DNA from 3 places in the Arthrobacter sp. B1I2 genome. Region 1 is predicted to be linked to each of the others. Evidence: riboswitches for the same ligand, from Rfam matches in the RefSeq annotation. Region 1 holds a riboswitch; each other region holds the start of a gene.

Region 1 (6,941 bases):
GCCCTCTTCACCGCCCACCATGAACGTCAGTGTTCCCGCCTCGGCACCGCTCATGCCGCCCGAGACCGGGGCGTCCACGAAGCGGAAACCGGCGGCAGCAGCGGCGTCGTGCAGTTCCTGGGCGGAGGCTACGTCGATAGTGGAGGAGTCAACCAGCAGGGTGCGGGTGTCCGCGTGGGCCAGCACGCCATCCTTGCCGAGATAGACCGTACGGGCGTGTTCGCCCTTCGGCAGCATGGTGAACACGGCGTCTGCACCCTCAACCGCTTCGGCGATACTGGTGGTCCGCTTGACGCCGTCTGCCTCCGCCGCTGCCAGGGCCGCCGGGTTGAGGTCGAAGCCGCGCACCTCGTGCCCGGCCTTCACCAGGTTCACTGACATGTGGCCGCCCATGTTGCCCAGGCCGATCCAACCTATAACTGCCATGCGTAAGCTCCTTTGCTCCATTCCGGCGTTGCTGCCGGCCGTCCGTGTCAACGATCACACCCTGCTAGAGTGCAATCAAGGGGAAAAATCACAGAGGCCATGTGCATTGCTGCACATTAATGGAAGGACCGGCGTGGACCTGAGACGGTTGCCCAGCCCTGACGACCTCCTCATCCTGCTGACGGTTGCACGCCTTGGCCGCTTCAACGCCGTGGCGGAAACGCTGGGAACAACCCACACCACCATTTCCCGCCGCATCCTGGCCCTGGACAAGCAGCTGGGCGGCCGCACCCTGGAACGCAGTCCGCACGGCTGGGAGCTGACGCAGCTTGGTGCCGCCGCGGTGGAAGCCGCCGAGACAATCGAGGCCACGCTTGGCTCACTGTCCGGCCTGATCAGCCAGGACCGGAGCGCGCTCGCCGGCCTGGTCCGTGTCGCGACGACAGATGGGGTGGGGGCCGTGTTCGTCACCCCGGCGCTGGTGCGGCTCCAGCAGCAGAACCCGCAGCTGAACATCGAGATGCTGAGCGCCACCCGGAAAGTCAGCCAGAACCGGTCAGGGGTGGACCTGGAGATCGTGGTGGGCCGGGCCGACGTCACCACCGCGCAAACCATCTTCCTCAGCAACTACTACCTGCGCCTTTACGCCAGCCCCGGCTACGCAGCCCGGCACGGCCTGCCGGAAACGCTCGACGACGTGGGGCAGCACGGCTTTGTCTCGTACGTCGAGTCCGCACTTCAGGTTGCGGAGCTGGGGCCGCGCTGGTCGTCCGAGCTTCCGGTGCCGCGGACAAGCTTCCAGGCCACCAGCGTGTTTGCGCAGATGGAGGCGGTACGGCAGGGTGCGGGTATTGGCCTGCTGCCGAACTTCATGGCGGCAGAGTGCGACAATTTCGTTCCCGTCCTGGCGGCCGACTTTGAGCGGCAACTTCCCATCTGGGCGGTGGCACGCCCGGAGTCACTCCGGTCAGCGCCCGTGCAGGCAGTGATTGCGGCGCTGAAAGAGGAAGTGAAGGAGCGGTCCGGGCTGCTGGCAGGGTGAGTACTGTCTTCTGAAGGGTCAGGCCCGGAAGAGCCGCCTCACCACCTGCCCGGACGCCAGCGCATCCAGACCTTCATTGATCTCACTCAGTGGCCGCGTGTCGGTGTGCAGCAGGTCAACGGGCAGCCTGCCCTCCCGCCAGTACGCCAGGTACTTCGGAATATCCCGCGACGGCACGGCATCCCCCATGTAGGAGCCCAGCAGCCGCTTGCCCGCCCCGGCAAACTGCAGGGCGGGCACCGTCAACTGGGCGGACGGATGCGGCAGGCCCACCGAGACCACGGCACCGCCGCGGGTCACCAGCTCCAGGCAGGAGGCGATGACGCCGGCTGAGCCCACGGCCTCGATGGCAACGTCCACGCCGTCACCGGAAGCTTCCGTGATCAGCCGGGCTGCATCCTCCGGCGTTCCCACCGCAGTGGCACCGGCGTCGCGGGCCAGCTGGTGCTTGCCCTGGTTCGGATCGATGGCAATGACCCCGGCAGCCCCGGCGAGGCGGGCTGCCATGACGGCGGACAGGCCCACCGCGCCGAGGCCGAAAACTGCCACGGACTGCCCTGGGCTGACGCCGGCGGTGTTCAGGACGGCACCCATTCCGGTGAGCACGGCGCAACCAAACATCGCGGCGACCGTATCCGGGACGTCGTCGTCAATCACCACCACTGATTCCCGCGCCACCACTGCGAAATCGGCGAAGGCCGAGACGCCAAGGTGGTGGTTGATGCGCTCCCCCGCCGGCGTCCGCAAGAGCGCCGGCCCATGCAGCAGGTCTCCGGAGCCATTGACCTCTGCCGCGCGGTGGCAAAGAGCGGGCCGGCCGGCCAGGCACGCCCGGCATTGGCCGCAGCTGGGAACGAAGACCAGCACCACGTGGTCCCCCACGGACACGTCGGGCACGCCTTCGCCCACGGAGACCACCCGCCCCACCGCCTCGTGGCCCAAGGCCATGGGAAGGGGCCGTACCCGGGAACCGTCCACCACCGAGAGGTCCGAATGGCACAGGCTCGAGTAGCTGATGGCAACACCAAGCTCACCGGCACGGGGTTCCGGCTGCTCCAGATCCTGCACCAGCAGCGGCCGGGCGTCGGCATAGTTTTCCGTCCCCGGGGCGGCTCCCGCCTTGGGCGCCGAGGGAACGGTGGAGTACAGGACGGCGGCTTTCATGGCTTACTTCTTGCTGGCGGCAAGGAGGTCGGCGGTGCCCTTGGCGTCGGCGGCGTCCACGTCGTGCAGCGAGATGCCGCGGGTTTCCTTCAGGAAGAAGACCGCGACGGCGGTGATGGCGCAGGCGATGAGCAGGTAGACAGCCACGGGGACGGAGGACTTGTAGGTGCCCAGCAGCGAGGCGGCGATGATCGGCGCCAGGGAACCTGCCACGATGGATGTCACCTGGTAACCCAGGGAGACCCCGGAGTAGCGCATCCTGGTGGGGAACATCTCCGCCATGATGGCAGGCTGCCCTGCGTACATGAAGGCGTGGAACACGAGACCGATCATGACGGAAGCCAGGATGATGGCATCGTTCTTGGTGTCCATCATGGGGAAGGCGAAGAAGCCCCAGGTGGCGCCCATGACCGCACCGGCCATGTAGACGGGCCTGCGGCCCAGGCGGTCCGAGAGCTTGCCGACCATGGGCACGACGGCGAAGTGGACGGCGTGGGCGAGGAGCAACAGGAGGAGGATGCGGGTGGTATCTGCCTGGACAACGGTCTTCAGGTAGGTGATGGAGAACGTCACCACGAGGTAGTACAGGATGTTCTCCGCGAAGCGCAGGCCCATGGCGGTGAAGACGCCGCGCGGGTACCGCCGGAACACTTCAGCCACACCGTAGCCCTTGTGGCCGGCGTCCACCTCTTTGCGGGCCTCCAGGAAAATGGGGGCGTCGTTGACCTTGGTCCGGATGTAGTAACCGATCACAACAATCACCGCGGACAGCCAGAACGCTACGCGCCAGCCCCACCCCAGGAAAGCGTCCTGGGTCAACGTGGAGGACAGGATGAACAGCACGGCCGTGGCAAGCAGGTTTCCCAGCGGCACTGCGGACTGCGGCCAGCTGGCCCAGAAACCGCGGGACTTGCTGGGGCTGTGCTCTGCGACGAGGAGGACGGCGCCACCCCACTCCCCGCCGACGGCAAAGCCCTGGGCGAACCGGAGCACGACCAGCAGAGCGGGAGCCCAGTAGCCGATCTGCTGGAATGTGGGCAGGCAGCCCATGAGGAAGGTGGACACCCCCACCAGGATGATGCTTAGCTGCAGCAGCTGCTTGCGGCCGAACTTGTCGCCAAAGTGGCCAAAGACGATGCCGCCGATGGGGCGTGCCACGAACCCTACGGCGTAGGTGAGGAAGGCGGCGATGATGCCGTCCAGTTCGGTGCCGGCGTTGGAGAAGAAGGCCTTGCCGAAGACAAGCGTGGCGGCGGAGGCGTAGAGGAAGAACTCGTACCACTCCACAACGGTTCCGGCCATGGAAGCCGTAACCACCTTCTTAAGGCCTGAAGCCTTGACGTCGTTTTCCTCTGTACGCCTTGCGGCGGAGCTTTCCGTACTCATGCGAACTCCTTCGGTGTCGTCATCGACACCACGGGGACCGGTCAATGGCGGCCGGGTGTGATGCACACCACGAACGCCGGATTCGATTGAGTATGGTCTGCCTGCGGTGCAACCTCAACGCCGATTAGTGCAGAACGCATCTGCAGGAATGCACACGCACGTGGTTTTTCCGGCTTGGCTAGACCAGGAAGCTGCCCCGCAACTGGTTGCCCAGCTGCCCGATTTCGGTCAGGAACCCGTCGTGTCCTATCGGCGCCTGGATGATGTGGACATCGACGTCGCCGGGCAGGGCCTGGGCCAGTTCCTGGGACTGCGACGGAAAATAGAGCCGGTCGGAGTCGACGGCGGCCACGAGGAACCGTGCGGTGGACCGGGCCAGCGTCTCGGCCAGGGTCCCCCGGCCCCGGCAGACGTCGTGGCTCATCAGCGCCTCGGTCAGGGCGATGTAGCTGTTGGCGTCGAAGCGCTTTACGAGCTTGTTGCCCTGGTGGTCCAGGTAGCTTTCCACCTGGTAGCGGCCGCGGGCGGCCAGCACCTCACCCTTCAGGGGCGACTCGGGCGTCTGGGGTGTGCGGCCGAAGCGGCCTTCCAGTTCCGCGGCGGACCGGTAGGTGATGTGCGCGATGCGCCGGGCAAGCGCCAGTCCCTCTTCGGGGCAGGGGCCGCCGTAGTAGTCTCCGCCGTTGAAGTTGGGGTCCTGCCGGATGGCCAGGGTCTGGGCCTGCGCGAAGGCGATCTGTTCTGCCGTGCTGGCGGCCCCTACAGAGATGACGGCGCAGCGCTGCACCCGCTCGGGGTACGTCACGGCCCATTCCAGGGCGCGGGCACCGCCCATGGATCCGCCGAGGACCGCGAACCAGCTGTTGATGCCCAACTGGTCTGCCAGCCGGGCCTCCGCCACGGTGCTGTCCCGCAGGGTGACCAGGGGGAAGCGGGAGCCCCAGGGGGTTCCGTCCGGGGCGGGCGACGACGGTCCCGTGGAGCCGTAGCAGCCCCCCACGATGTTGATGGACACCACGAAGAAACGGTCCGTATCTACCGGAGCGCCGGGCCCGGCCAGCTGTTCCCACCAGCCCTCTTCGTCGGTGTCGCCGCGGGTCACGTGGGTGCTTCCGGTCAGCGCGTGCTCGATCAGGATGGCGTTGCTGGCGTCGGCATTGAGCGTGCCCCAGGTTTCGTAGGCCAGCGTGACATCCGGGAGGTAGCCACCGGCTTCAAGTTCCAGTCCCCCGATGGAGGCGTAACGGACGATTCCTTGTTCGGGGATGGCTGTTCGGGCGACGGTAACCGTCATGGCAAGACCTCTTCTACGCGCTTGCCCGCCGTCATTTGACCGGCAGGCCAGGTCCTCACCCGGGGCACCCCACCGCGGATGGAGGGTTGCCGGCCAGCAAGCCGGGGCTGTCACTGGCACTCATGACCTGGTTCGAGTGTACGAAACACCCCCCGCTCCAGGCCAAGAGTGTGACTGGTTGTGACTTCCCGGATTGCCGGCCGCTGGCGCCCGCTCAGGCGCGCCTGAGCGGGCGCCTGAGCGGGCGCAGTTAAGGCGCCTGTTCAGCCTTGGGCGCCCTTGGCTGCGCGGAAACCCGCTTCCAGGTCGGCCAGGATGTCATCGATGTGCTCCAGGCCCACGGACAGCCGGACCAGTCCCGGGTGGACTCCGGCTATCACCTGCTGCTCCGGGGAGAGCTGGCTGTGCGTGGTCGACGCCGGGTGGATGACCAGGGAGCGGACGTCGCCGATGTTGGCAACGTGGGAGTGCAGCTCCAGGGCGTCGACGAAGCGTTTGCCCGCTTCCGCCCCGCCGGCCAGGTTGAAGGCGACGACGGCGCCCGTCCCCTTGGGCCCGTACTTGCGGCCACGTTCGTACCAAGGGCTGGACGGCAGCCCCGCGTAGGCGACGGATTCGACGTCGTCCCTTCCTTCCAGCCAGCGCGCCACTTCCGTGGCGTTGGCAACGTGGCGCTCCACCCGCAGGCTCAGCGTTTCCAGGCCTTGGGAAATCAGGAAGGCGTTGAAGGGGGACACCGCCGAGCCCAAATCGCGCAGCAACTGGACTCGGGCCTTGAGGATGTAGGAGAGGTTGGCACCCAGCGCACCATCAGCTCCAAGGTCGCGTGCATAGACCAGGCCGTTGTAGGTGGGGTCCGGGGTGTTGAATCCGGGGAACCTTGCCGGGTCCTTGCCGAAGTCGAACTTTCCGGAGTCGACGATCACGCCGGCAATGGCGGAACCGTGGCCGCCAAGATACTTGGTGGCAGAGTGGATCACGATGTCCGCGCCCCACTCCAGCGGGCGGATCAGGTAGGGAGTGGACAGCGTGTTGTCCACGATCAGTGGCACGCCTGCCTGGTGGGCAACCTCGGAGATGCCTTCGATGTCCAGGACATCCTGGCGTGGATTGGACACCACTTCACCGAAGAAGAGCTTGGTGTTCGGCTGGACCGCCTCGCGCCACTGGTCCAGGTTGTCCGGATCGGCCACGAAAGTAACGGAGATGCCGAACTTCTTCAGCGTGTGGGCGAAGAGGTTGTAGGTTCCGCCGTAAAGGCTGGGGCTCGCCACAATATGGTCCCCGGCCTCGGCAATGTTCAGTACCGCGAAGGTCTCGGCGGCCTGCCCGGAGCTCAGCAGCAAAGCGGCCAGACCGCCCTCAAGGCTGGCTATCCGTTGTTCCACGGCATCCTGCGTCGGGTTGCCGATCCGGGTGTAGATGGGTGCAAGCTCTGCCAAAGCGAAGCGGTTGGCTGCGCTTTCGGCGCTGGGGAACACGAAGGACGTGGTCTGGTAGATGGGCAGTGCACGGGCTCCTGTGGCACTGTCCGGCTCCTGGCCTGCATGGATTTGGCGGGTTTCGAAGGACCATCCGTTGGACATCCAAATCTCCTTTGACATGGGCCCGGCATGCTGGGAGCAGTAC
Region 2 (6,941 bases), 1.2 Mb from region 1:
TCAGGGCCGCGGCACCGAACCGTGCTTCGCTGAGCAACCGGACGGTGGCGGTGGTCCACGAACTGAAAGTGGTGAGGCCGCCGGCCAGCCCGGTGGCCAGTCCCACCTGCCATTCGGCGCCCAGCCCCAGTCCGGCGGTCAGGCCGTGTGCCAGGCCGATGATGAAGCAGCCTACGGCGTTGACCACCAGCGTGGCCCAGGGCCAGTGCAGCGCGCCACGGCCATCCGTCCGGACGCTGCGGATGCTGCTGTGGTGGGCGAACCAGCTGTCGATCCCAAACCGCAGCAGCGCGCCGGCCATGCCAAAGACCCCCACCAGGGCTGCCGTGATCATCGCCGGACACGGTTCCGGGAGCTGAGCCGGTTTCGTGCGAGGAGCCTGCCGGACCGCCAGCCCAGGCCGGCGGCCGCGAGACCCAGGAGCAGCGACAGCCCCATGTACGTGAGCAATACGGGGTGCGCACCTGCACGTGCCAGCTGGTCGGAGGCGAAGATGACTGCGGAAAAGGTGGTGAAGGAGCCCAGCAGGCCCGGCCCGAGCCCTGCGCGCAGCCAGAAAGCCGTATGCGGGCGGGCCATCCAGATGGTGGTCAGCGCAGCCAGCGCGAAACTGCCGCTGATGTTGATGCTCAGCGTGGCCCACGGCACCGAGTTGGGCCCGTCCGGGAATGCCAGCCCCAGCCCATACCGCAGCTCACTGCCGAGCAGCCCGCCGACGGCAACAGCCAGCCACGCGCGGCCGTTGGGCATCGCCACGTCAGAGACCGTCCAGGACGCAGCCGGCATGCGGGGCGTCGGTGGAGACCCACAGCGCCGAAGCGATCTCATCGGCGAGGTCGTACTCGCGGACGCCGCCGGGACCACCGATCCGCACCACCAGGGCGCCGCCGAACGGACGCCGGCCCACCACCTCAACTTCCGCATCGAGGTCGATGTCCTGGGCGGCGAGGTAGCGGAGCAGTTCAGGGTTGTCGTCGCTGATCCGGGTGATCCTGCCGGTATGTCCCTGGTCCAGTTCGGCGAGCAGGTGTGCGCGCGGCATCAGCACCTGGCCGTCCGCTGTGGGGATTGGATCCCCGTGCGGGTCACGCTTCGGGTTCCCGAGCTTGGCCGCGACGCGTTCGATGAACGTATCCGACACGGCGTGTTCAAGTTGTTCAGCCTCATCGTGGACTTCGTCCCAGCTGTAGCCGAGCCGCTGGACAAGGTAGGTCTCGATCAACCGGTGGCGCCGGACCATGGCCAGGGCCAGCCGCAAGCCGGCCTCGGTCAGCGTTACGGCGCTGTACGGCTTGTGGTCCACCAGGCCCTGGTCCTTGAGCTTGCGGACCATTTCCGAAACCGAGGAATTTGCCACGCCAAGCCGCTGCGCCAGCTGGGAGGACGTGATGGGTTTGTCCTGCCACTCAGTGAATGAATAGATGACCTTGACGTAATCCTCGATCGAGGAGGAGGGCGCGCCGGTCTTCACACGGTCAAGCCTACCGGCTCGGCGGGGGCCGTACGGGATGCGCCGGTCATGCCTTGACGGCCCGCCACGACAGAGTGAGGTAGGGAAGGTCGAGTTCCTGGTGGGGGCTGTAGGCCAGGTGTTCGTGCAGGTACCAGTCCAGGTTGGCCAGGACCTTGGCCCGCGTCGCCTCGCCGGCCCGCAGGTAGTAGCTGCGTGACTTGGTGAGTTCCATCAGATCCGTGGTGCTGACTTTGTCCTCCCAGCGGGTGACGTGCCCTTCGAGCCCTTGGAATTCAGGTCCGACGACGGGTTTGTGGCCGGGCCGGTACACGTCACCTGCGTGCATGATCCGGGAGAGGCGGTGCACCCAGGGCACGGAGGTGTCCAGCTGGTTCCAGACCAGGCCGAGGGTTCCGTACGGCCGCAGGACGCGGGCCAGTTCGGTGCTTGCGGCCGGGGCGTCGCACCAGTGCCACGCCTGGGCAACGGTGACGACGTCGAAGCCGGCATCGGGCAGGCCTGTCGCCTCGGCAGTCCCGGGCACAGCCGTGGCAGCGGGGTAGTGTTCCTTGAGCTGGGTGAGCATGTCCGCGGAGGGGTCCACGGCCGTGACTGCCAGTCCCATGTCCAGCAACAACGCGGTGAATTTCCCGGTACCGGCGCCGGCGTCGAGGGCGTCATGGGCTCCGGCGGGCACCAGCCACCGGGCCGACTCTTCAGGGTAGCCGGGCCGGACGCGCTGGTAGTGCCTGCCGCCGTCCTGGAAGCTCTGTCCGAGCTCCCGGCGCCGCCCGTGATCGAGCTTGGGGCCACCCCGAACCACCCCTGGCCTCCTTCAGTCAACGCCTTGCGGTACCTTCCGAATCTACCGCATCCGCTGGACTTCTCAGTCGTCCGTGCAGGGGGCAGCGCCGGCCGTTCCCGGCGTGTTGGGGGCCCAATGCGGGTAGGTACGGGAATCGTTGACGGGTACCCAGCGGCCGGCGTCCACCACATAGTCCCATCCCAGTCCGTTGCTGCGCAGCGTCCGGATGCCGGCGAGCAGGCGCTCTGCATCCTCGAGCCGTGAGCCCACCCCGAAGCTTGCGCGGAGGGAACCGGATGGCAGGCCCAGGCGCTTCAGCAGGGGATGCGCGCAGAAGCGCCCGTCGCGCAGGCCCACACCGTGCTCTGCCGAGAGGTAGGCCGCCACCAGTCCTGCGTCGTAGCCCTCAACGGAGAAGTTGACCACGCCGATGGTGTCTGTTTCCGGGTTGGTGTCCTTGAAGATCTGGTGGACCGTGACGCCGTCGATGCCCTGGAGGCCCTCCACCAGGAAGGACCGGATGGCGGACTCGTGGGCATGCCAGCGTTCCTGGTCCAGTCCGGCGATGACCTGGGTGGCACGGGCAAGGGTTGCGGCCCCGAGGACGTTCGGCGAGCCCCCCTCGTGGCGGGCCGGTCCGGTGGCCCAGCTGACGCCGTCGAGCCGTGCTTCCTTGACGGCGCCGCCGCCGGCCAGGTGCGGGACGCCTGCGTCCAGCCAGTCGGGGCGTCCCACCAGGACGCCGGCGCCGAAGGGCGCGTACAGCTTGTGGCCGGAGAAGGCGAGATAGTCGACGCCGTCCGCGCTGATGTCCACCCGGCGGTGCGGGGCGAGCTGGGCCGCGTCCACCACGATCCGTGCCCCATGCTGGTGGGCCAGGGCGGCCAATGCACGGATGGGGAGGATTTCGCCGGTGACGTTGGAAGCGCCGGTGACGGCGAGCAGGCTGACGCCGCCCTGTTCCAGCTCGGCGCGGACGGCCTCAAGGGTGCCGGTGAGCGTGTCCGCGGCAACGATGCTGCGGTGCGGGACGCCCTGCCACGGCAGGAGGTTGGCGTGGTGTTCGATGTCCAGGTAGAGGACGTCGCCGTCGGGGCGGCCATCAGTCACCGGCAGGCAACCTGCCAGCAGGTTCAGCGAGTCGGTGGTGTTGCGGGTGAAGATGACCGAATCATCCGGGCGGCCGCCCACGAAGTCGCGGACGATGGTGCGCGCGTTCTCATACACGGAGGTGCTGATCTGGGAGGCGTAGCCGGCGCCGCGGTGGACGCTCGCGTAGTAGGGCAGGATCTCGTTCAGGTAGGCGGATACCACGGACAGTGCCGGGGCGGAGGCGCCGTAATCGAGGTTGGCGTACCGGACGTGGCCACCCGAAATCAGGGGCGCCTGGATCTCGGCGCCGGTGACGGCAGCGAGCGGCCGGCCGGCAACGGCCTGGCGTGCACCAGAAACGGCGGCTTCGGCAGTGACGGGCTGGGGAGATACGGTGGCAGTTGTCACAGAGACCTCACTTGGTTACAGGACTCCGGCATAGGGGAATCCGCGCTTGCCGTATCCGCTCCGGACCGGCCTGGTCGTCACCCGGGGCACCCCACCGCGAATGGAGGGTTGCCGGCCAGCAAACCGGGGTTTTGCGCTGGCACTCGTGACCTGCATAAAAGCGTAGGACATGGGGCGGCCCGGACTGAAGCCGCGGCAATTGTTAAGGGCTTTGTTACGCACTGCCGAATAAACGACGCCGGACACCTCCCCTGGAAGGCGTCCGGCATCGCAATATTCGTTTTCGCGGCTATTTCACGGGGAGGCTGCGGCAGTTACAGCAGATCATCCAGGTAGGGGTTGAGGCGGTGGAGCACCTCTGAGTGCAGGATCGAGTTCGTGGCCAGGGCGTTCCCGCCAAACGGGCCGTCCTCGCCTTCGAGCGAGGTGAACCGGCCGCCGGCCTCCACCACGATCGGCACCAGGGCGGCCATGTCGTAGAGGTTCAACTCCGGTTCGCAGGCGATGTCCACCGAGCCTTCGGCCACCATGCAGTACGACCAGAAGTCCCCATAGGCCCGGGTCCGCCAAACGTCCTCGGTGAGGCCGAGGAAATCATCCAGGTTTCCGCGTTCCTTCCAGCCCCCCAGGCTGGAGTAGGAGAGGGAGGCGTCGGAGAGTTTCGACACGTCCGACACGCGGAGACGGGTGGCTGCGGCAAGGGACCGTCCCATGTAGGCGCCCATGCCTTTCGCGGCCCACCAGCGCTTCCCAAGGGCCGGGGCGCTGACCACGCCCACCACCGGCTCGCCTTCGTCGACGAGGGCGATCAGCGTGGCCCAGACCGGAACGCCGCGGACGAAGTTCTTGGTCCCGTCAATGGGATCGATGATCCAACGCCGCGAACCGTGGCCGGTGCTGCCGAATTCCTCGCCCAGGACGGCGTCGCGGGGGCGTGAGCGGGAGAGCTGGCCCCGGATGGCTTCCTCGGCGGCCTTGTCGGCGTCGGTGACCGGCGTCAGGTCCGGCTTGGTCTCAACATGGAGGTCCTGTGCCTTGAAGCGGCTCATTGTCTGGTCATCCACGGAGTCGGCCAGGACATGGGCCAGGCGCAGGTCATCGTTGTAGCTCGAAGCGGGTTGGATCATGGTTCCAAACTACCGTCTGCGGACGCTTCTGCCGGGAGAACGCGTCAGTTGACGCTGCCGAGCTCCTTCGTTTCCTGTGCTTCCATCCTTGGGTCCGTACCGAGCAGCCGCCGCAATGATGCCAGCCGGGCCGCGCCCGTGGGACCTGCGTGTCCGCCCGCCACCCAGTCGTCGAGGCCGCAGTCCACCGCGGTTGCCGTGTGCTTGCAGCCCCGTTCACACTTCTCGATGCCGGGGGAGAGGTCCGGGAATGAGCGGAGGATCCGGTCCGGGTCCACATGCGCCAGGCCAAAGGAACGGATCCCGGGGGTGTCGATGATCCAGCTGCCGGGCGGCGCGTCTGCCAGCCGCAAGGCAAGCGCGGACGACGACGTGTGGCGGCCGCGTCCGGTCACAGCATTCACTCCGCCGGTGGCCCGCTCGGCGCCGGTCAGCGCGTTTACCATGGTGGATTTACCGACGCCGGAGTGCCCGAGCATCACGGTGACCTTGCCGTCGAGGTGGGCGCGCAGGGCGGCCACCGCCGCGCTGTCCAGCCGGGCCGAGAGGCCGTCGTCGGAGCGCGCGTCGATTCCCGAGGCCAGCGAGTCCGCGGTCCGGCTGATGATGACCGGGAAGTCCAGGTGGGTGTAGTTGGAGAGCAACTCCGCGGGGTCCTTGACGTCGGCCTTGGTAACCAGCAGGATCGGTTCGATCCCGGCGTCGTAGGCGGCCACGAGTGCACGGTCGATAAACCCTGTGCGGGGCTCCGGGTTGGCGGCTGCCACCACTATCACCAGCTGGTCGGCATTGGCCACCACCGCCCGCTCAACGGGGTCCGTATCGTCGGCGCTGCGGCGCAGGAGGGTGTGGCGGTCCTGGATCTTCACCAGCCGGGCCAGCGTGTCCGGGGCCCCGGACACGTCTCCCACGAGTGAGACGAAGTCGCCCGCAACCACGGGCGAGCGGCGAAGCTCGCGGGCACGCGCCGCAATCACCACGCGCTCGTTTGCCGAGTCCTCGCCCACCACCGCCGTGTACCGGCCGCGGTCCACGGTGATGATCCGCCCGGTGACGGCGTCGTCATGGCTGGGGCGGTCCTTCGTGCGGGGTCGGGAGCCTTTCTTGCTGGGGCGGATGCGAACGTCCGATTCGTCCCAGGAATCAGTGCTCCGCGCCACTGCCGCGCCCCTCCGGTCCGGTGACGGACGCAGTTCCCTGGGCCAGCATGTCTGCCCACAGTTGCGGGAAGTCCGGCATGGTCTTTGCGGTGGTGGCGATGTCCTCCACCTGCACGCCGTCCACTGCCAGTCCCAGGATTGCGCCGGCTGTGGCCATGCGGTGGTCCGCGTAGCTGTGGACGACGCCGGCGTGCAGCGGGGCGGGCCGGATCACCAGGCCGTCGCCGGTTTCTTCGGCGTCGCCGCCGAGCCGGTTGATCTCCGCCACCAGCGCCGCTAGCCGGTCCGTCTCGTGTCCCCTCAGGTGGGCGATCCCGCTGAGCCGGGAGGGGCCCGTAGCGAGGGCACACAGTGCTGCCACCGTGGGAGCCAGTTCACTGGTATCAGCGAAATCGCCGCCCTTGATCTCCGGGCCGCCGGTGACAGTCAGGACGCCGTCAGCCAGGGTGACGCTGGCGCCCATGCTGGCCAGTATATTGCGCCAAAGGTCACCCACCTGCCGGGTTTCCGCCGGCCAGTTGGGGATCCGGACCGTACCCCGTGAGGCCAGGGCCGCCGCCAGGAAGGGACCTGCATTGGAAAGGTCCTGCTCGATCCGCTGGTCCAAGGCACGGATGGGGCCCGGTGCCACCACCCAATGGTTGGGAACGGAGTCGTCAACCGACACGCCGGCACTCCGCAGGACGGCCACCGTCATATTGATGTGGTCCAGGCTGGGGACGGGCTTACCCACGTGTTCCAGGTGCAGGCCCTCGTCGAACCGTGCCCCCACCAGGAGGAGGGCGGAGACGAACTGAGAGGAGGCGCTGGCATCGATCACCAGGTGGCCGCCACGGACCGCGCCCGTGCCTTCCACCACGAAGGGGAGCGACGACGGCGCGCTGCCATCTTCCGCG
Region 3 (6,941 bases), 2.4 Mb from region 1:
CCGGGCAACCCCAGGCATGTGGCGGGAGCCTACTGGTCGCTGCTGCGGGACAGGCACTTCATGGCGCTGGCCGTCATCCCGGGGCTGGGGCTGGCGCTGATCATGAGCTACGTGGTGGGCTCGCCTTTCGTCTTCCAGAACGAATACGGCCTCACCGCCCAGCAGTTCGCCCTCGTCTTCGCCCTCAACGGCGCCGCGCTTGTCCTCTCCGCGCAACTCAATGCCGCCCTGGTCCGGAAATTCCCGCCGGTCCGCCTCCTGCGCACCGCCCTGCTGGTCCAGTTGGCCCTGGCCCTGCTGCTGCTCGTGGTGGTGTCCACGGGCGCCGGCGGTGTCTTTGGCCTGGTGGCCGCCTTGTGGCTGGTCCTGTCAGCCCAGGGAATGATCCCGGCGAATGCCTCCGTAATGGCCCTGCACAACTACGGCCACATGGCGGGAACGGCCGCGGCGGTCATCGGTGCCCTGCAGTCCGGGGTCGCCGGACTCGTGAGCCCCCTCGTAGGGGTCCTCGGCGGGAATTCGCTGTCGATGGCCATCGTCATGATCGGCAGCTGCGCCCTGGCGGTGATGGTGCTTGCCCTGGGAACCCCTGCCTACCGGCAGGGCGGCTGGCTGGAGCACTCCGGGCGCGACGACGGCCAGCGGGTCAGCGCCGACGACTAGGGATCTTGTGGGCCGGCAGTTCCTGCACTGTACGCGTTACTGAACCGTGGCGGTCAGGCGCGCCACGTTGTCCACATACCGCGCGGCGAGCGGCCGGTTGAGCCAGTCCGCCAGCTTGAGCTCATGGGAGATATCCCGGTACGTGTCCTCCACCGCCCGCATCTTGTTCACGATGTCCGCGCCCAAGAGCATCACTGACACCTCCAGGTTCAGCGAGAACGACCGCATATCCATGTTGCTGGAGCCCAGGACGGCCACCTCGTCATCGATCGTGAAGTGCTTGGCGTGCAGCACGAACGGTGCCTTGTACAGGTAGATCCGCACGCCGGCTTCCAGGAGGGCCTCGTAGTAGGACCGCTGTGCGTGGTGGACCAGGAACTGGTCGCCCTTCTCCGAAACGAACAGCTCCACGTCAACGCCGCGCTGGGCCGCCGTGGTGATGGCGTAAAGCAGTGAGTCGTCGGGCACAAAGTAGGGACTGCAGATGGAGATCCGGTGCTGCGCGGAGTAGATAAGCGTGTTGAAGAGCCGGAGGTTGTTTTCCGTGATGAACCCCGGGCCGCTCGGCACCACCTGGGCCGTGACATGGCCGGGCTCGGGATTCGCCGGGAGCTGCAGCTGGTGTTCCAGGGATTCGTCGGTCTCGCTCAGCCAGTCGGTGGCGAAAACGACGTTCAGGGTGGTCACGATGGGACCGCGCAGGCACGCCATCAGCTCCACCCATTCACGGCCGGCTTTGCGGTGGCGCGGGTTGTTGTAGGAGGGCTCGATCAGGTTCTGCGATCCCGTGAAGGCAATCTCGCCGTCCACCACCATGATCTTGCGGTGGTTGCGCAGGTCCGGCCGGCGCCACTGGCCATGGATGGGCAGCAGCGGCAGCATCCGCTTCCACTGGATCTTGCCGGCCCTGAGCCGCTTGAGCAGCTTCCGGTAGCCCTTGATGCGCAGCGTGCCGATGTGGTCGAACAGGAGCCGCACTTCCACGCCCCGTTCGGCGGCTTCCTCCATGGCGGTAAGCAGGTCATTGGTGATGTGGTCCGAGCTCATGATGTAGAACTCCGCGTTGACGAATTTCTTCGCCTTCCGCACGGCGTTCGTCATGTCGAGGATGGAGTCGGGGTAGCCGGGGATGAGTTCCACGGAGTTGTTGTCCACCATGGGCAGCGAACCCAGGGTGCGGTTGAGCTCAGCCGCGGACTTTACCCATTCCGGGCCGGGGTAGGAGCTTTCCACGTCAGAGAGCGCGCTGAGCCCTGCCCGCACCCTCTCGTTGACCTGCTCCTGCTGCGCACGCCGCCGGCTGGACAGCTGGAAGTTGCCGAACAGCAGGAACAGCACGATGCCCACGAACGGGATAAAGAAGATCCCCAGCAGCCAGGCCATGGCCGTGGTGGGGCGCCTGTTGCCGGGGATGATGCCGAGGGCCAGGACCCGGATGACAAGGTCGGCGAAGCCCAAGAGCACCACAACCCACGTCGGCGCGGTGCCGGCAAGCGAAAAAGGCCACAACACGTCAATAACTCCCGGGGATATTCGGCTCCGGGGGACGGTTTCCGGCCCGGGCACTCCGCCCAGCTTATCCGCGGTGCCGCACTAAGCTGGTGCCATGACCTCTCCAGCCCCCGTGGTTCTCGTTTTCCTTGACCCCGCTTTCCCCGACGGCAGGGTGGCCGATGCCGCCAAGCCGCAACTGCTGGTCACGGACCTGGGCGTTACGCGAGGCGACGGGGTCTTCGAGACCATGCTGGCCGTGGGTGGAACCGTGCGGAAGATGCAGGCCCACCTGGACCGGCTTGCCGGCTCCGCCCGGGCGCTGGACCTGGACATCCCGGACCAGGACGTGTGGCGGAGTGCCATTGCGGCTGCCGTTGCCCGGCACCGGTCGGAGAACCCGCCGGCAGACGCTGCGGCAGATGAACTGGTGGTCAAACTGGTGGTGACCCGCGGCGTGGAGGGTGCGCCCGCCCCCACCGCCTGGGTACAGGCCTCGCCGCCAGGGGCTGCCGGGCGGCGGCAACGGGAAACGGGCATTGATGTCATCCTCCTTGACCGGGGCTACGACAGTGACGTGGCCGAACGGGCGCCCTGGCTGCTCCTGGGGGCCAAGACGCTCTCCTACGCCGTCAACATGGCAGCGCTGCGCTACGCGCACAAACAGGGCGCCGACGACGTCATCTTCACCTCCTCAGATGGCCGGGTGCTGGAAGGCCCCACGTCCACAGTGCTGATGGCGCATGTGGAAAAGTCCGACGACGGCACGACGGTGAAGCGCCTCATCACGCCACAGCTGGACAGCGGCATCCTGCCCGGGACCTCCCAGGGTGCGCTCTTCGCTGCAGCCAAGGCGGCGGGCTGGGAGCTGGGCTACGGCCCGCTTGAGCCGCAGGACCTTCTGGACGCCGATGCAGTCTGGCTGATCTCCAGCGTCCGGCTGCTGGCGCCGGTGAACCGGATCGACGGCAAGGAGATCGGTGCCCCGTCCGTCCAAAAGGAACTGACCACCGAATTGAGCGGACTTTTCGCCGGCATCCATTAGTCCGCGACGGGCAGGGCCACCCCTTTTGCCGTCCCGGCATCACCCGTAAGGTGTGCAGCATGGACTCGCAAAAGCTGCCGATCGAGAAATTGTCCTTTGACGACTGCTGGGACCTCCTTGCCAATGACATCGTGGGCAGGCTGGCCATCGTGGTGGACGAACATCCCGAGATCTTCCCCGTGAACTACGTTGTCCACCTGCGCAGCATCTTCTTCCGCACGGCGCCTGGCTCCAAGCTCTGGGGCGCCAGGATGGAGCGGCCGGCGGCGCTGGAAATCGACGGCTACGATCCCGCCACCGAACAGGCCTGGAGCGTAGTGGTGCGGGGCGATACCGAGATCGTCGAGGACCAGACTGTCAAGGATGCCGTTGACAGCCTCGGCCTGGAGCCGTGGCAGCCCGGCGAAAAGGCAAACTACATCAGGCTGAACGCCAAGGCATTGACCGGCCGCAGGTTCCAGGTGAACCGCCCGGACATCTGGAACACCCGCCTCCAGGACCAGCGCAGGGCGTCATTCGAATAGCACCGCCCTGTAAACCAGGTTCAGCGCGGCCCGTCAGCCTCTGGAAACCGAGGCCTGCCGTGACAGCTGCGCTTCCAGCCCGGAGAGCAGGATGGTGAGTCCCTGGTCAAGCTCCGTGGCGCCGTCATACTCAGCCAGCGCCGGCGCCAGGGCACGCAGCCGCGGAAACTCCGTGGCGGGCAGGCGGTGGAGCCCCAGGCGCAGCAGCACCTCGTTCTCTTCCGGGTCCACCACGTATTCCTGCAGTTCGTTCAGGATGTGCCCGTAAAGGAAGCCGTAGTAGGCGCGGTAGACATGGAGCGCATCTGCCGGTTCGAACCCTGCTGCCACCAGCAGGGACAGGATCTGCTCAAGGGGCCGCAGCGTGCCCAGCGGACGCAGGCCCAGCGGCGTGGAAAGGGGCCGGGTCACCAGCAGGGGGACCACGTTGGGGTGCTGGAGTGCCAGGGTCCGCAGATCATGGGCGATTTTCCGCAGCTGGGCTTTCCAGTCAGGGTCGTCCGGATGAACCCCGAGCTGATTCAGTACCAGCTCGGAAACACCGTCCAGCAGTGCGGCGCGGTTCTCGGCATAGCGGTAAAGACTCATCGGGTCCCGGCCAAGCTCCTGCCCCAGGCGGCGCATGGTCAGCGCATCCAGCCCCTCGGCGTCAACCAACTCCAGGGCCTTGGCCAGCACGACCTCCCTGCTCAACCTCGTTTTAGGCCTGCCAGGCCCGGAAGTTTTGGCGGAAATCATTGGTTGGGTCCTCGCTGCCTGCCGTCACCGTGGGGTGATGATTCGAGACGGTTGCCTCACTTGTAGTCTACGGGTAAAGTCTACAGCGTAGAGAAGCGCTGACACCGCTGATGGCCCCGATGCGTTTGACGGGACACGACCTATAGATCCGATGGCCACCGTGCAGGGCCTCGGATCTGCTGCTGTAGCCGAACGGCGGCGCCGCGCACCTAGCGAAGGGAGCCGTCATGGCACATTCGCAGTTCGATACTTTTCTTAACGAAGCCACCTACCCCGACCAGGCATCCGATTCCAGCCTGGACCGCGACCGCCTTTACGGGCTGTACACCAGCTGGTGCTTCATCAACGAGCAGACGCCCGGCACCGAGTCCAGCTTCTGGGAAGCCATGAAATACCGGATTTCGCCGCGCCGCAACGGGCTTCGCATGAAGGGCCCGGCCGCTGCCGACTACATCCTGACCAGCTACCCCGGCCTTGTATAGGGTCCGCCTGGGCTTGCAGGAGGCCGCCGGGTAACGGTGGCACATGATCAAATGCTGCGGCACGCACGTGCCGCAGCATTTTTCATGCCTCCCCGGTAAGAACCCTATCGCCTTGCCATCAGCTCAATTACGGAACATGACGGCGGCGGCGGTGCGGCTTGGCGCGGCAGGTGTTACGTTTTTGGGGAGTAATGAGTACCGGTGTGAAGCCCTGACTGGCCGGTCGGCAACCCTCCCTTTCGCGGCGGGGTGCCTCAGGTGAATACTCGGCATATCGACCGATTCGAGCTGCAAGCGTGAGAGAAGGAGATCCGTCGTGTCCGACGCGCCCGTCCCTGAAGAAAAACTGTCCTACCGCCTGATCACGGGCCCGGACGACCGTGCCTTCTGCGAGCGGATCTCCGCCGCACTGGCTGAGGGCTATGTGCTGCACGGCAGTCCGGCGGCCACGTTCAACGGCACCCGCGTGATCGTGGCGCAGGCAGTGGTCCTTCCGGCTGCGATCGCCTCGGCTGACGCGGCGGTGGCCACTGCGGTGGATGAGCTGGATGCTGAGTTTGAGGGCGAGTTCGACGGCGAGGGCCACGCGTGAGCTACGCAGGGGACCTGACGCCGCAGGAAGCGTGGGAGAAGCTGGAGCAGGGCGCAATCCTGGTGGATGTCCGTACCGAGGGCGAATGGGCCCACATCGGCATCCCGGACACCAAAGCTACGGACAATGATCCGCTGTTCATCCAGTGGACCTTCCCCGGCGGCATTCCCAATCCGGACTTCGTGAAGGACCTCAAGGAGCAGGCGCCGGAGGACCCGGGCGCCGAGTTGGTGTTCCTGTGCCGGTCCGGTGCCCGTTCGGTTGCGGCTGCCACCGCCGCCACGCAGGCCGGCTTCACGTCCTACAACGTGCTGGAAGGCTTTGAAGGCGAGCCGGACCGCTACGGCGAACGCACCGTCAATGGCTGGAAGAACCGCGGCCTGCCCACCAACCTCGGAAAGAACTAAGTGGCTTTCAACCAAGACGCCCCCGGCTGGAACCCCGACACCCAGGCCGTCCGCGGCGGGCTGGACCGCACCAACTTCCAGGAAACGTCCGAGGCAATCTTCCTGAACTCCGGCTTCGTCTACGAATCCGCCGCAGCAGCTGAACGCGCCTTCACCGGCGAAGACGAGCGCTTTGTCTACTCGCGCTACGGCAACCCGTCCGTGGCCACCTTCCAGGAGCGGCTTCGCCTCCTTGAAGGAACGGAAGCGTGCTTCGCGACGGCGTCGGGCATGTCCGCGGTGTTCACCGCGCTTGGCGCCTTGCTGGCTGCCGGCGACCGCGTGGTGGCCGCCCGTTCGTTGTTCGGTTCGTGTTTTGTGATCCTGAACGAGATCCTGCCCCGGTGGGGCGTTGAGACGGTCTTCGTCGATGGCCCGGACCTGGACCAGTGGCGCGAGGCCCTCTCCAAGCCCACCACCGCGGTCTTCTTCGAGTCCCCGTCCAATCCCATGCAGGAGATCGTGGACATCGCCGCGGTCAGCGAACTGGCGCACGCCGCTGGGGCCAAGGTGGTGGCCGACAACGTCTTCGCCACTCCCCTGCTGCAGCGCTGCGGGGACTTCGGCGCGGACGTCATCGTCTACTCCGGCACCAAGCACATCGACGGGCAGGGCAGGGTCATGGGCGGCGCCATCCTGGGCACCAAGGAATTCATCGACGGGCCGGTGAAGCAGCTGATGCGCCACACGGGACCGGCACTTTCGCCCTTCAACGCCTGGGTCCTGACCAAGGGCCTGGAGACCATGAGCCTGCGCGTGCGGCACTCCTCCGCCACTGCCCTGCGGCTCGCAGAGTGGCTGGAAGAACAGCCTGCCGTGAGCTGGGTGAAGTACCCGCTGCTGAGGTCGCACCCGCAGTACGAACTGGCGGCAAAGCAAATGAGTGCCGGCGGTACGGTCCTCACCCTCGAGCTCGCTCCCTCCGGTGGGCGCTCCGGCAAGGAAGCTGCCTTCGCACTG

The links. Region 1 has a riboswitch for S-adenosylmethionine ahead of metX (homoserine O-acetyltransferase MetX). Riboswitches for the same ligand answer to the same signal wherever they lie in the genome.
Region 2: it holds a riboswitch for S-adenosylmethionine, as region 1 does, so the genes downstream of both, QFZ57_RS12285 (aminotransferase class V-fold PLP-dependent enzyme) here and metX (homoserine O-acetyltransferase MetX) in region 1, are expected to answer to the same signal.
Region 3: it holds a riboswitch for S-adenosylmethionine, as region 1 does, so the genes downstream of both, QFZ57_RS06520 (DUF1737 domain-containing protein) here and metX (homoserine O-acetyltransferase MetX) in region 1, are expected to answer to the same signal.

Annotation. Positions count from the first base shown of each region.
Region 1 covers NZ_JAUSYC010000001.1:3,849,415-3,856,355, forward strand. Annotated here, with positions in the region: gene mmsB (3-hydroxyisobutyrate dehydrogenase) at 1-426, opposite strand, end outside; gene QFZ57_RS17980 (LysR family transcriptional regulator) at 566-1,468, shown strand; gene QFZ57_RS17985 (zinc-binding dehydrogenase) at 1,487-2,632, opposite strand; gene QFZ57_RS17990 (MFS transporter) at 2,636-4,018, opposite strand; gene metX (homoserine O-acetyltransferase MetX) at 4,197-5,312, opposite strand; SAM riboswitch class IV at 5,325-5,440, opposite strand; gene QFZ57_RS18000 (bifunctional o-acetylhomoserine/o-acetylserine sulfhydrylase) at 5,576-6,898, opposite strand.
Region 2 covers NZ_JAUSYC010000001.1:2,627,304-2,634,244, forward strand. Annotated here, with positions in the region: gene QFZ57_RS12265 (fluoride efflux transporter FluC) at 1-334, opposite strand, end outside; gene QFZ57_RS12270 (fluoride efflux transporter FluC) at 331-750, opposite strand; gene QFZ57_RS12275 (metal-dependent transcriptional regulator) at 758-1,471, opposite strand; gene QFZ57_RS12280 (class I SAM-dependent methyltransferase) at 1,518-2,276, opposite strand; gene QFZ57_RS12285 (aminotransferase class V-fold PLP-dependent enzyme) at 2,340-3,758, opposite strand; SAM riboswitch class IV at 3,796-3,909, opposite strand; gene hisN (histidinol-phosphatase) at 4,073-4,885, opposite strand; gene rsgA (ribosome small subunit-dependent GTPase A) at 4,930-6,045, opposite strand; gene aroA (3-phosphoshikimate 1-carboxyvinyltransferase) at 6,029-6,941, opposite strand, start outside.
Region 3 covers NZ_JAUSYC010000001.1:1,405,602-1,412,542, reverse strand. Annotated here, with positions in the region: gene QFZ57_RS06550 (multidrug effflux MFS transporter) at 1-663, shown strand, start outside; gene cls (cardiolipin synthase) at 700-2,175, opposite strand; gene QFZ57_RS06540 (aminodeoxychorismate lyase) at 2,270-3,199, shown strand; gene QFZ57_RS06535 (pyridoxamine 5'-phosphate oxidase family protein) at 3,259-3,723, shown strand; gene QFZ57_RS06530 (TetR/AcrR family transcriptional regulator C-terminal domain-containing protein) at 3,757-4,461, opposite strand; gene QFZ57_RS06525 (hypothetical protein) at 4,689-4,943, shown strand; SAM riboswitch class IV at 5,131-5,246, shown strand; gene QFZ57_RS06520 (DUF1737 domain-containing protein) at 5,260-5,535, shown strand; gene QFZ57_RS06515 (rhodanese-like domain-containing protein) at 5,532-5,942, shown strand; gene QFZ57_RS06510 (O-succinylhomoserine sulfhydrylase) at 5,943-6,941, shown strand, end outside.